DNA from 3 places in the Cobetia sp. cqz5-12 genome. Region 1 is predicted to be linked to each of the others. Evidence: predicted binding sites of a transcription regulator. Region 1 holds the regulator's gene; each other region holds the start of a gene.
The links. The regulator PhoB, encoded in region 1, activates phosphate uptake and scavenging genes when phosphate is short. The targets are predictions, from matches to a motif close to TGTCATANNNNTGTCANA.
Positions count from the first base shown of each region.

Region 2: F8A90_RS02720 (PstS family phosphate ABC transporter substrate-binding protein) is a predicted target of PhoB. The motif match lies at 1,755-1,772, and genes of this name have one in related genera.
Region 3: phnD (phosphate/phosphite/phosphonate ABC transporter substrate-binding protein) is a predicted target of PhoB. The motif match lies at 1,686-1,703, and genes of this name have one in related genera.

Region 1 is NZ_CP044522.1:4,136,702-4,139,978, forward strand. It holds gene ubiA (4-hydroxybenzoate octaprenyltransferase) at 1-799, shown strand, start outside; gene phoB (phosphate regulon transcriptional regulator PhoB) at 1,023-1,712, shown strand; gene phoR (phosphate regulon sensor histidine kinase PhoR) at 1,720-3,042, shown strand; gene cysZ (sulfate transporter CysZ) at 3,222-3,277, opposite strand, start outside.
Region 2 is NZ_CP044522.1:637,971-641,247, reverse strand. It holds gene pstC (phosphate ABC transporter permease subunit PstC) at 1-536, opposite strand, end outside; gene F8A90_RS02720 (PstS family phosphate ABC transporter substrate-binding protein) at 664-1,680, opposite strand; gene F8A90_RS02715 (Bcr/CflA family multidrug efflux MFS transporter) at 1,793-3,010, opposite strand.
Region 3 is NZ_CP044522.1:1,780,464-1,783,740, reverse strand. It holds gene phnD (phosphate/phosphite/phosphonate ABC transporter substrate-binding protein) at 1-358, opposite strand, end outside; gene phnD (phosphate/phosphite/phosphonate ABC transporter substrate-binding protein) at 626-1,573, opposite strand; gene F8A90_RS07605 (hypothetical protein) at 2,210-2,554, opposite strand; gene purU (formyltetrahydrofolate deformylase) at 3,008-3,277, shown strand, end outside.

The DNA of each region.
Region 1 (3,277 bases):
GCTGCTGATGTGGCCGACTCTATGGGCGCTGTGGCTGGCGGCAGATGGCATTCCCGAGCGCACGACCCTGCTGATATTCATCGCCGGGGTCTATCTGATGCGCGCCGCCGGCTGCGTCATCAACGACTACGCCGACCGCCATTGGGACAAGCATGTCGAGCGCACGCGTGACCGGCCGCTGACCTCGGGTCGCATTTCGGAGCGCGAGGCGCTGACGCTGTTCGGGGGGCTGGTCGCGGCCGCCTTCGTGCTGGTGTGCTTCACCAACCTGACCACGGTACTGCTGTCGATCGTCGCCGTGCTGCTGGCGGCCAGCTACCCGTTCATGAAGCGCTTCCACCATCTGCCCCAGGTGGTGCTGGGCGCCGCCTTCGGCTGGGCGATTCCGATGGCCTTCGCCGCGACGCTGGAGGAAGTGCCGACCTACGGCTGGTGGCTGTTCGCGGCCAATCTGATGTGGACGGTGGCCTACGATACCGCCTATGCAATGGTCGATCGCAACGACGACCTCAAGGTAGGCATCAAGTCCACCGCCGTGCTGTTCGGGCGTGCCGACAAGCTGATGATCGGCCTTCTGCAGCTGGGCATGCTGGCGGTGTTGATCGGCATCGGCCTGCACCTGGCGCTGGGTATCTTCTACTGGCTGGGGCTGGCTGCCGCCGCTGTCACCTTCGTCTGGCAGCAACGTCTGATCCGTGAGCGTGAGCGTTCACCCTGCTTCCAGGCCTTCCTCAACAATCATTGGACGGGTCTGCTGATCTTCGCCGGTATCGCCCTGGCGACCTGGCCGATGAGCTGACGTCTGCATGAACATCAGTTTTATTTGATTTAAAGCGACCCCTGCCCCCGGTTACTCCCCAGCCCACGGTTCATGCCGGCCGCCCACCCTTCAGAGGCGGCTGGCAGGCTTGCGTGCAAGCTGCCATGCTGGCAGTTGTCATCTCGTTGTCATATAAGCGGGTTGTAATCGTCATCGACTTGTCATTCTGGCGCGTGCGCCGACTGCTGCATGGGATCTAGCGATGAGCTCCAAGACCGTACTGATTGTCGACGATGAATCCTCGATTCGCGAGATGATCGCCGTTGCCCTCGAAATGGCGGATTACCGCGTACTGGAGGCAGACAATGCCCAGGACGCCCACGCCATCGTCGTCGATGAAAAGCCCGATCTGCTGTTGCTGGATTGGATGATGCCGGGCACCAGTGGCCTGGAGCTCGCGCGGCGTCTCAAGCGAGACGAGACTACCTCGGAGTTGCCGATCATCCTGTTGACCGCCAAGGGCGAGGAAGACAACAAGATTCAAGGCCTGGAAGCCGGCGCCGATGACTACATCACCAAGCCCTTCTCGCCGCGCGAGCTGGTCGCCCGTCTCAAGGCCGTGCTGCGTCGCACCACGCCCAAGGGAGTCGAGGAGGCGGTGGAAGTCGAAGGCCTGATGCTCGACCCGGCCAGCCACCGCGTCACCGCCCACGGCAACTCGCTGGATGTCGGCCCGACCGAATATCGCCTGCTGCAGTTCTTCATGACGCATCAGGAGCGTGCCTACACGCGCAGCCAGCTGCTCGACCAGGTATGGGGCGGTAACGTCTATGTCGAGGAGCGCACCGTGGACGTGCACATCCGCCGCCTGCGCAAGGCGCTGGGCACAGGCCATCAGCATCTGATCCAGACCGTCCGCGGCACCGGTTACCGCTTCAGCGCTCAGGCCTGAGGAATTCATGCGCTATTGGACCAACGAGCTATGGCGCCTCGGCTACCTTGCCGGTGGCTTCGGCCTGATCGGTGGCCTGCTGGGCCATCTTGGCTGGGGCCTGGCGCTGGGGCTTTCGCTGTATCTGTTCGTCCATCTCAAGCATTTGAAGAGCCTCTACACCTGGCTGATCACCAATCCCCATGAAGAGCCACCGCCCGGCGATGGCGTCTGGGGAGACCTGCTCGATCGTCTTTACCGCTACCAGAAGGGCCAGCGTCAGGCTCAGGAGCGACTGCGCAGCATCCTCAACCGTATCCAGGAATCCTCAGAGGCCATGCGCGACGGCCTGGTGATGCTGGACAACCACGGTGACATGGAATGGTGGAACAGCGCGGCCGAGCAGCTGGTCGGTCTCAAGGCCAGCCACGACCGCGGCCAGCACATCACCAATTACCTGCGTGACCCCGTCTTCATCGACTACTTCAATCGGCTGGCCTATCGCGAGCCGTTGACACTCCAGTCACCGCTGTCTGACAACCTGACGCTGCAGATCTCCATCACCCTGTTCGGTGACAACGAGCGTCTGGTCATGCTGCGTGACGTCACCCGCCTCTATCGTCTTGAAGAGATGCGCCGCGACTTCGTGGCCAATGTCTCCCATGAACTGCGCACGCCGCTGACCGTGCTGGCCGGCTATCTCGAGACCTATTCCGATTACGCCGATGACCTGCCCCCACGCTGGCAGCGTGGGCTTGGTCAGATGCAGAGCCAGACCGACCGCATGCAGCACCTGGTCGAGGACCTGCTGACCCTGTCACGCCTGGAAACCGACGAACTGTCCGACAACGGTCGCTGCATCGACATGAGTGCCCTGCTCGCCCATATCCGCGACGATGCTGAAGGCCTGTCCCAGGGACGCCACACCTTCACCATCGAGGCCGATACCAGCCTGTCTCTGCGCGGTGAGGAGCAGGAGCTGCGCAGCGCGATCTCGAATCTGGTCTTCAATGCGGTGCGCTACACCCCCGAAGACTGCCATATCACCCTGCGCTGGAAGGCGGATGACCAGGGTCTGCTGGTCGAGGTGGAAGATGACGGGGATGGCATCGACCCGGTCCACCTGCCGCGCCTGACCGAGCGCTTCTATCGCATCGACAAGGGCCGCAGCACCGCCACGGGAGGCACCGGCCTCGGACTTGCCATCGTCAAGCATGTGCTGATTCGCCATCAGGGCCATCTGGAGATCGACAGCCACCCCGGTGAGGGCGCGCGCTTCCGCTGTCACTTCCCCGGCGAGCGCGCCTGCCAGGCGAGCGCTTCCCAAGCCAGCAGTGCGCTAGCCCAGTGATGGCCTGAATCAGTCCCTGAGCGGACGCCAGCCCAATGCAGAACGCCCCGCAGCCACCTCGAAAGGAGGCGATTGCGGGGCGTTTCCTTTGGTCCGCCAGACGACGCTGCGGCGACCTCGACGACAAGCCAGTACAGCGACAAGCCAGTTCAGCGATGAACCAGCTGCGACAGGCTGTCTCAGCGACGCGGTGCCGGCAACTGACGGTAGTGGCTCTGCCACATCAACACCGCCC
Region 2 (3,277 bases), 710 kb from region 1:
TTGGCGGTGCTCTCGACACCTTCACCACGGCCGGCGGCCATCTGGAAGCTGTTGCCCGGATCCCAGGTGGTGCCGGTGATGAAGGTCCAGAAGCTTTCCATCTGGAAGAAGCGGATGGCCTCGAAGATGATCGAGACCAGAATGCCGAACGTCGTGACGATGGAAATCATCGCCGCGCCGATCAACACATAACGAATGAGGGTCTCGATGGCATTGCGCGCATGGAAATCAGGCTTCACCAGGGCGAGGCCGATGACCAGGCCGACGGCTGCGACGACCAGACTGGCGATCAGCAGCTGCATGCCTTCGATATCGATATCTGCGGTGGCAATCGCAACGACGGCTGCCAGACCGACCAGCAGAGCAGGCCCTGCGCTGGAGATTGCCGTGAACCAGCCGTACTGATCCGGCTGGGCGTACATTTCAGCACCGCTGGCACGCACACGCTGTGCCTTGCTGCGGCCGCTGAAGAAGGCCACCAGGCCAGCCAGCGCCACGATGCCTATGAAGAAGAGAAAGATCTGCTGAGTCTGCATCTTTCGGGTCCCGGAGTCGCGTTGTTCACAGGGGGAAGGCTTCATGCCTTGCGAAACCCTGCGACCAGTCAAGCAAACGGGCCGGCTGCCAAGGGCAACCGGCCGCGTCAAGGGTCAGCTGCGTTGCTTACTTCTGGAGATCGGCCAGAGTCAGCTTGGTGCGCTCAGCGACCTGCTCGCGAAGCGTGGCGCGCTCTTCCTTCGGCAGCGGGATCAGACCGATGCCCTTCAGGTAGCCCAGCTCACCGATCATCTTCTCGCTCATGAACAGGTCGTTGTAGGCCTGCTGAGCCGGCACGTCATCCTTGTGCTGGTTCTTCACGTAGTAGAACAGGGAGCGGGAGACCGGGTACTCGCCAGAGGAGATGGCATCGGCTTCCGGCTGCACGCCATCGATGGAAGCACCGACGACCTTGTCAGCATTCTCTTCGAGGAAGGAGTAGCCGAAGATACCGAAGGCTTCGGTGTTCTCGACCAGCTTCTGGATGATCAGGTTGTCATTCTCGCCGGCAGCGATGTAGTGACCGTCCTGACGGATGTTGGTGTAACCCTCACCGCCGTAGCCTTCCATCTCTTCGGTGGAGACTTCCATCACCAGCTCTTCGAAGGCGTCACGGGTACCGGAAGTGGAAGGCGGCCCGTAGACGGTGATCTTGCGGTCCGGCAGGGAGGGGTCGATCTCGGACCACTTGGTGTAGGGGTTGTCGACCAGCTTGCCGTCGACCGGCACCTGAGCGGCGACCGCCAGGGTGATCTGCTCACGGGTCAGGTCGATGCTGCCATCACGGACAGACTGGGCGAAGGCGATACCGTCGAAGCCGATCATGGCTTCGGTGATATCGGTCACGCCGTTCTCTTCACAGCGCTCGAATTCAGACGTCTTCATGCGACGAGAGGCGTTGGTGATGTCCGGAGTGCTGTCACCGACACCTTCACAGAACAGCTTCATGCCGCCGCCGGAACCGGTGGATTCGATGACCGGCGTCGGGAAATCGCTGGTGGCACCCAGCTCTTCAGCGACGTAGCTGGAGAACGGATAGACCGTGGAAGACCCCACGATACGCAGCTGTTCACGGGCTTCTGCTGCACCCACTGATGCAGCGATGACAGCCACTGCGAGACCGGACTTGAGGAACGCCTTCATGCCTGAAACTCCTTGCGATAGGAATGAGCCAGTGAGGTGGCTTCTTGTCTACAGGGAGTACCTTGCCAAGCATTCATGACAACTGTGTGACAGTCGCCGGCTCAAGCCATTCTCAGTCGTGCGGCGTCTCATGGCGCGCCAGGGCACGGCGCCCTGCCAGCACCCGCAGCAGAATATTGCTGACCAGCGCCGTGCCCAGCATGCCGAGGATCATCGGCCACAGGCTATCCATCGCCAGGCCTGCGATCAGCATGCCGATCACGGCGCCACTGGCAAACTGCATGCTGCCGATCAGCGCATTGGCCGTGGCGCTGATGCGCGGGAAATACTCCAGCGCCGAGGAGATCGCGTTGGGTGCCACCATGCCGTTGGCCCCGACGAACACCATCAGCAGCGGCGCGATGACGTAGAGCAGGTCCAGCCCCAGTGCCAGCGCCGACACCAGCAGGATGGCGGCACACAGCTGGATACCGATGCCGATGCGCAGCAGACGCGGTGGCGACAGGCGTGACAGCAGACGCACGTTGAGTCGGTTGGCGGTGAACATGAACAGGATGTTGGCGCCGAACAGCACCGGATACCAGGCCGCTGTCACTCCGAAATGTTGCATATAGACGTAGGGCGACGCGGTGATGAAGGCAAACATGCCACCGAAGCCCATCGCCTGCGTCAGCGCATAGCCCATCGCCGGCCCGTGACGCAGCACGCTGGCATAGTCACGCGCGACCTGCAGGAGACTGGCCGGCGGCTCGTCCGCCTCGCGCTTGCGCCGGGTCTCGGGCAAGCGCAGCGGCAGCACCACCAGCAGGAAGGCAGCATAGGCGGCCAGGAAGGCGAAGATCAGCCACCAGCCCGCCATGCCCAGCAAAAGACTGCCGATGGCAGGCGCGATCAAGGGTGCCAGCATCATGATCACCGCGACGGTGGACAGCACCTTGGCCGCCTCGCGGCCACTGAAGCAATCGCGCACGATCGCCGAGGAATTGACCACCGAGGCGCCGCCGCCCAGCGCCTGCAGGAAGCGCAGCGCATAGAGCCCCTCGAGGCTCTCGACCTGGGTGATGGCCAGACTCGCCAGCAGGAAGACGAAGATGCCTGACAGCAGGACCGGCTTGCGCCCGATACGGTCTGACAGCGGGCCGAAGATCAGCTGCCCCAGCGAGAAGCCGAGCAGGAAGATCGACAGCGACAGCTCCGTATGGTGCACCGTGGTCGCCAGGTCTTCTGCCATGGCCGGCAGTGCCGGCAGATAGGCATCGATGGCCAATGGAGCCAGGGCAGTATTGGCCGCGACCAGCAAGGCCAGCTGACGGGTTTGACGCTTGTCCACATCCCCTCCTGCAATCGTTTTTCGATGGTATGCCCACGTGCCGAAAACGCCACGCTCTTGCCGTCAGGTGACGACAGTGGGCGCGCCGCCACACAATTGATACAGTTGACCTACACAGGTGACGAATGTCACATCACGCTGATGAAATCCCCGCGGATCATCCACTTGGGGCGATCGGCCCGAGATGTCTTCACAGCCGCCAGGCGTGGGTGCACACTCGGTGGCAGCGCTCGCTCCGGCGGCCCCTGCCCTTCACCTCTTGCCTTA
Region 3 (3,277 bases), 1.9 Mb from region 1:
AGGCCACCGCCAGCGGGGTGGAACCGGTATTGAAGCCGGCGATCTGCAGACGGCCGGCACGCATGGCCTCGATCTGGGCAGCGTTGGACTGCACCGGGAAGAACTGCACCTTCTTGCCGGTCTTCTCGGCCAGATACTCCAGGAAATCAGACCAGGCGTCGGCATAGACTGCCGGGTCTTCCACCGGGGTATAGGCAAAGACCAGGGTGTCGGGGTCTTTCAACTGAGCGGGGTCCGTCGGGATATCCGCCACCATGTCGCCATCGGCATCGCTATAGCGTTCGCCCAGACTGAACTGTGCTTGCGCCAGCGTCGGCACCAACAGCAATGATCCCAACCACCATCCAAGACGCTTCATTCCCTTCTCCCGTGTGTTCTCTGATCTGCCCCTCGCCTCGCGCGCGGGACAGATATCATCAGCTGGCAACGCCACCCGACAATATTCACTGATCCATATAAGCCAATATTTCAGACTGGCGGCGCTGGCGTTCAGAGTCTGCTTCCTTCACGACCTTTGCCCTTTACGACCTAGGCCTTTCACGACCTCCCGTCCAGCCACACATGGCAACCCAGCGGGAGGTCGCGTTACGCCCGTCATGTCACTGCCTGCTACCTCTTGCGGGGTTCAGCGGCAGTTGTATTGAACGTTGTTGGCGTCATCGATCTTGCGGATGACTTCCCACTCCTTCTGGAAGGAGATCGGCACGAACTGCGCTTCACCGGACTCGGAGAACTCCGCCGCCAGTGAGGAGCCTTCCCAGGGGAAGCTCATGAAGGCGTCCTTGATCTTTTCCTGCAATTCCGGCGTCAGGTTGTAGGCGACCCCGTAGCTGGTGGTCGGGAAGGTCTGGGAGGTATAGAGCGTCTTGATCTGGTCCGCCTTGATCACGCCGCGATCTTCCATGCGACCCATCACTGAATTGGCAACGGCGGCAGCGACGTAATCGTGGTTGGCGACGCCGAGAATGGAATTGTCATGCTTGCCGGAGAACACCGGCGTGAAATCGGTGCCGGCGACCATGCCGTAATCCGCCTTGAGGATGGCGGACGGGGCCTTGAAGCCGGAGTTGGAGGTCTCGGAGGTGAAGGCCATTTCCTTGCCCTTGATGTCCTCGACCTTGTCGATACCGGACCCCGGGTAGGTGATGATTTCCATCTCGTAGCCGTAGCTGCCATCCGCCGCCGCCATCATGGTGAACGGACGATAGCCGGCACAGGCCACGGCCAGCGGGTTGGAACCGGTATTGAAGCCGGCGATATGCAGACGACCCGCACGCATGGCCTCGATCTGGGCGGCATTGGACTGTACCGGGAAGAACTGCACCTTCTTGCCGGTCTTCTCGGCCAGGTAATCCAGGAAGTCAGACCAGGCATCGGCATAGACCGCCGGGTCTTCCACCGGCGTATAGGCAAATACCAGCGTGCTCGGGTCCTTGAGCTGTGAGGCATCCGTCGGAATGTCCGCCACCAGATCACCATCGGCATCGTTGTAACGGCTATCCAGACTGAACGCCGCCTGTGCCATCGAAGGAACCAGCATCATCGCGCCTACCACCAAGCCAAGCGTCTTCATATTCCCTGCCCCTTGAGTTTTTTTCGTTCGAACCGAGATCCAGCTGCGGATGTAAAGTAGGCGCTTCGTATGAAGATTGGATGACGCTTGCATTGCGAATGTGATGCGCTCGCATGACAGTCCGAAGACATTCCTCAGGAATGCGCATGACGAGGGGACTTTCGTGTGCATACGGAAATATGAATTTCCATATGTATTTCCCGATAACGGCCCGCCCCGGGGTCGCCAATCCCCGTGATGACCCGTGATGCCCCGCTATCGAAGCCTGCTCCACCGCTGATTGACGTTCATTTGAAGATGGCGAGCTGAGCACTTCGCCACGCGATGAAGTCGACATGCCCGAAAGACACCCGGCACGGCGTGAAGGTCGCGCTTTCGAGAACGCTGAGATCCACTCGCTCCTTACGGCTTGTCGTCATGAGCAAGACGCCAAGGCGCTGCCCCAAGAGCCTGGACCCAAGGGCTTGACGCAAATGCCCTGGACCCGAGGGCCTGACGCAAAGGGCTCGGCCACAGCGGCAGGAGGCAAGACCTGAACAAAAGAGGCCGAAACGCAAAAGCCCCCGGCAACCATTGGCTGCGGGGGGCTTTCATCATCCGGGACACTCAGCTGCCATCAGGCAGCGATGTCATGCCTCAATGGCGCTCGTTCTTGAGCACGTCGGCGTAGCTCTTCTTCTGGTAACGAGACTGGGTATCGCTCGCCTTGTGACTGGCATTGGTCTTGGCTGACTTGGCCGCCTGGGTGGCGTGGGATGTCTTGTCCGATACCTTGCTGCTAGCCGTGGCCTTGTGAGTCTGGGCGGCAGACTTGGCGCCGTCCTTGGTCTGAGAGTACTGGGACTTGGCGCCGTCCTTGGTCTGGGAGTACTGAGCCTTGGCGCTGTCCTTGTGAGCCTCAAGCGTCGGATTGCCGGCCAGTGCTACGGAGGAACCGGCCATGCTGGCCACCATCAGTGCTGCGATCGTCAACTTGCGCATCGTGTCTACCTCATCGTCTTGCATGAATACCGGGTCCTGGAGGGCATCCCTCGAGGTTTGTCTTGAGCAGACACTAACGTGTTGATATTCAAGCTCGCAATTGCCGATCCCTGACATGACGATTTCTTTCACCTTATCCGAAAGTTGTAGCCATCCCGAGACGAGCGTGTCTCATTGGCCACCTGTCCCACCCTCGCCCGTCTCATGTCTTTCCCTGCTCCGCGGTCCCCTGAAGTGCCAAAAGATTCACCAGTGAATGATTGTCTTCATTTCATGGACGCTAACGTCGACTGGCGCGTCGATCAGGCTTGACCCAGCGCCAGAAAAACATTGTTATTTACTTGAGAAGAAAATTAAGTCACTGGCAGGAAATAACCGAGCCACAGCCACGTCAGTGAATGAAACTCTTCACATCACAACAACAATGCCTCTCTGCCGACATCGGAGCCCAGAATGCCTCACGCGACCTGCACCTCAGACGATCACTTCATTCTCACCATCAGCTGCCCGGCGACGTCCGGCATCGTGGCGGCCATCACCACCTTCCTGACCACCCATGAGTGCTACATCAGTGAGCTGGCGCAATACGATGATGAGGACAAGGGGCAGTTCTTCTTCCGCGCCCGCTTCCGCTTCAATGAAGGCGTCGAAGGCGATATCGCCCAGATGCGTCAGGCCTTCGAGGACGTGGCGGCACCCTTCGAGATGCAATGGCAGATCCAC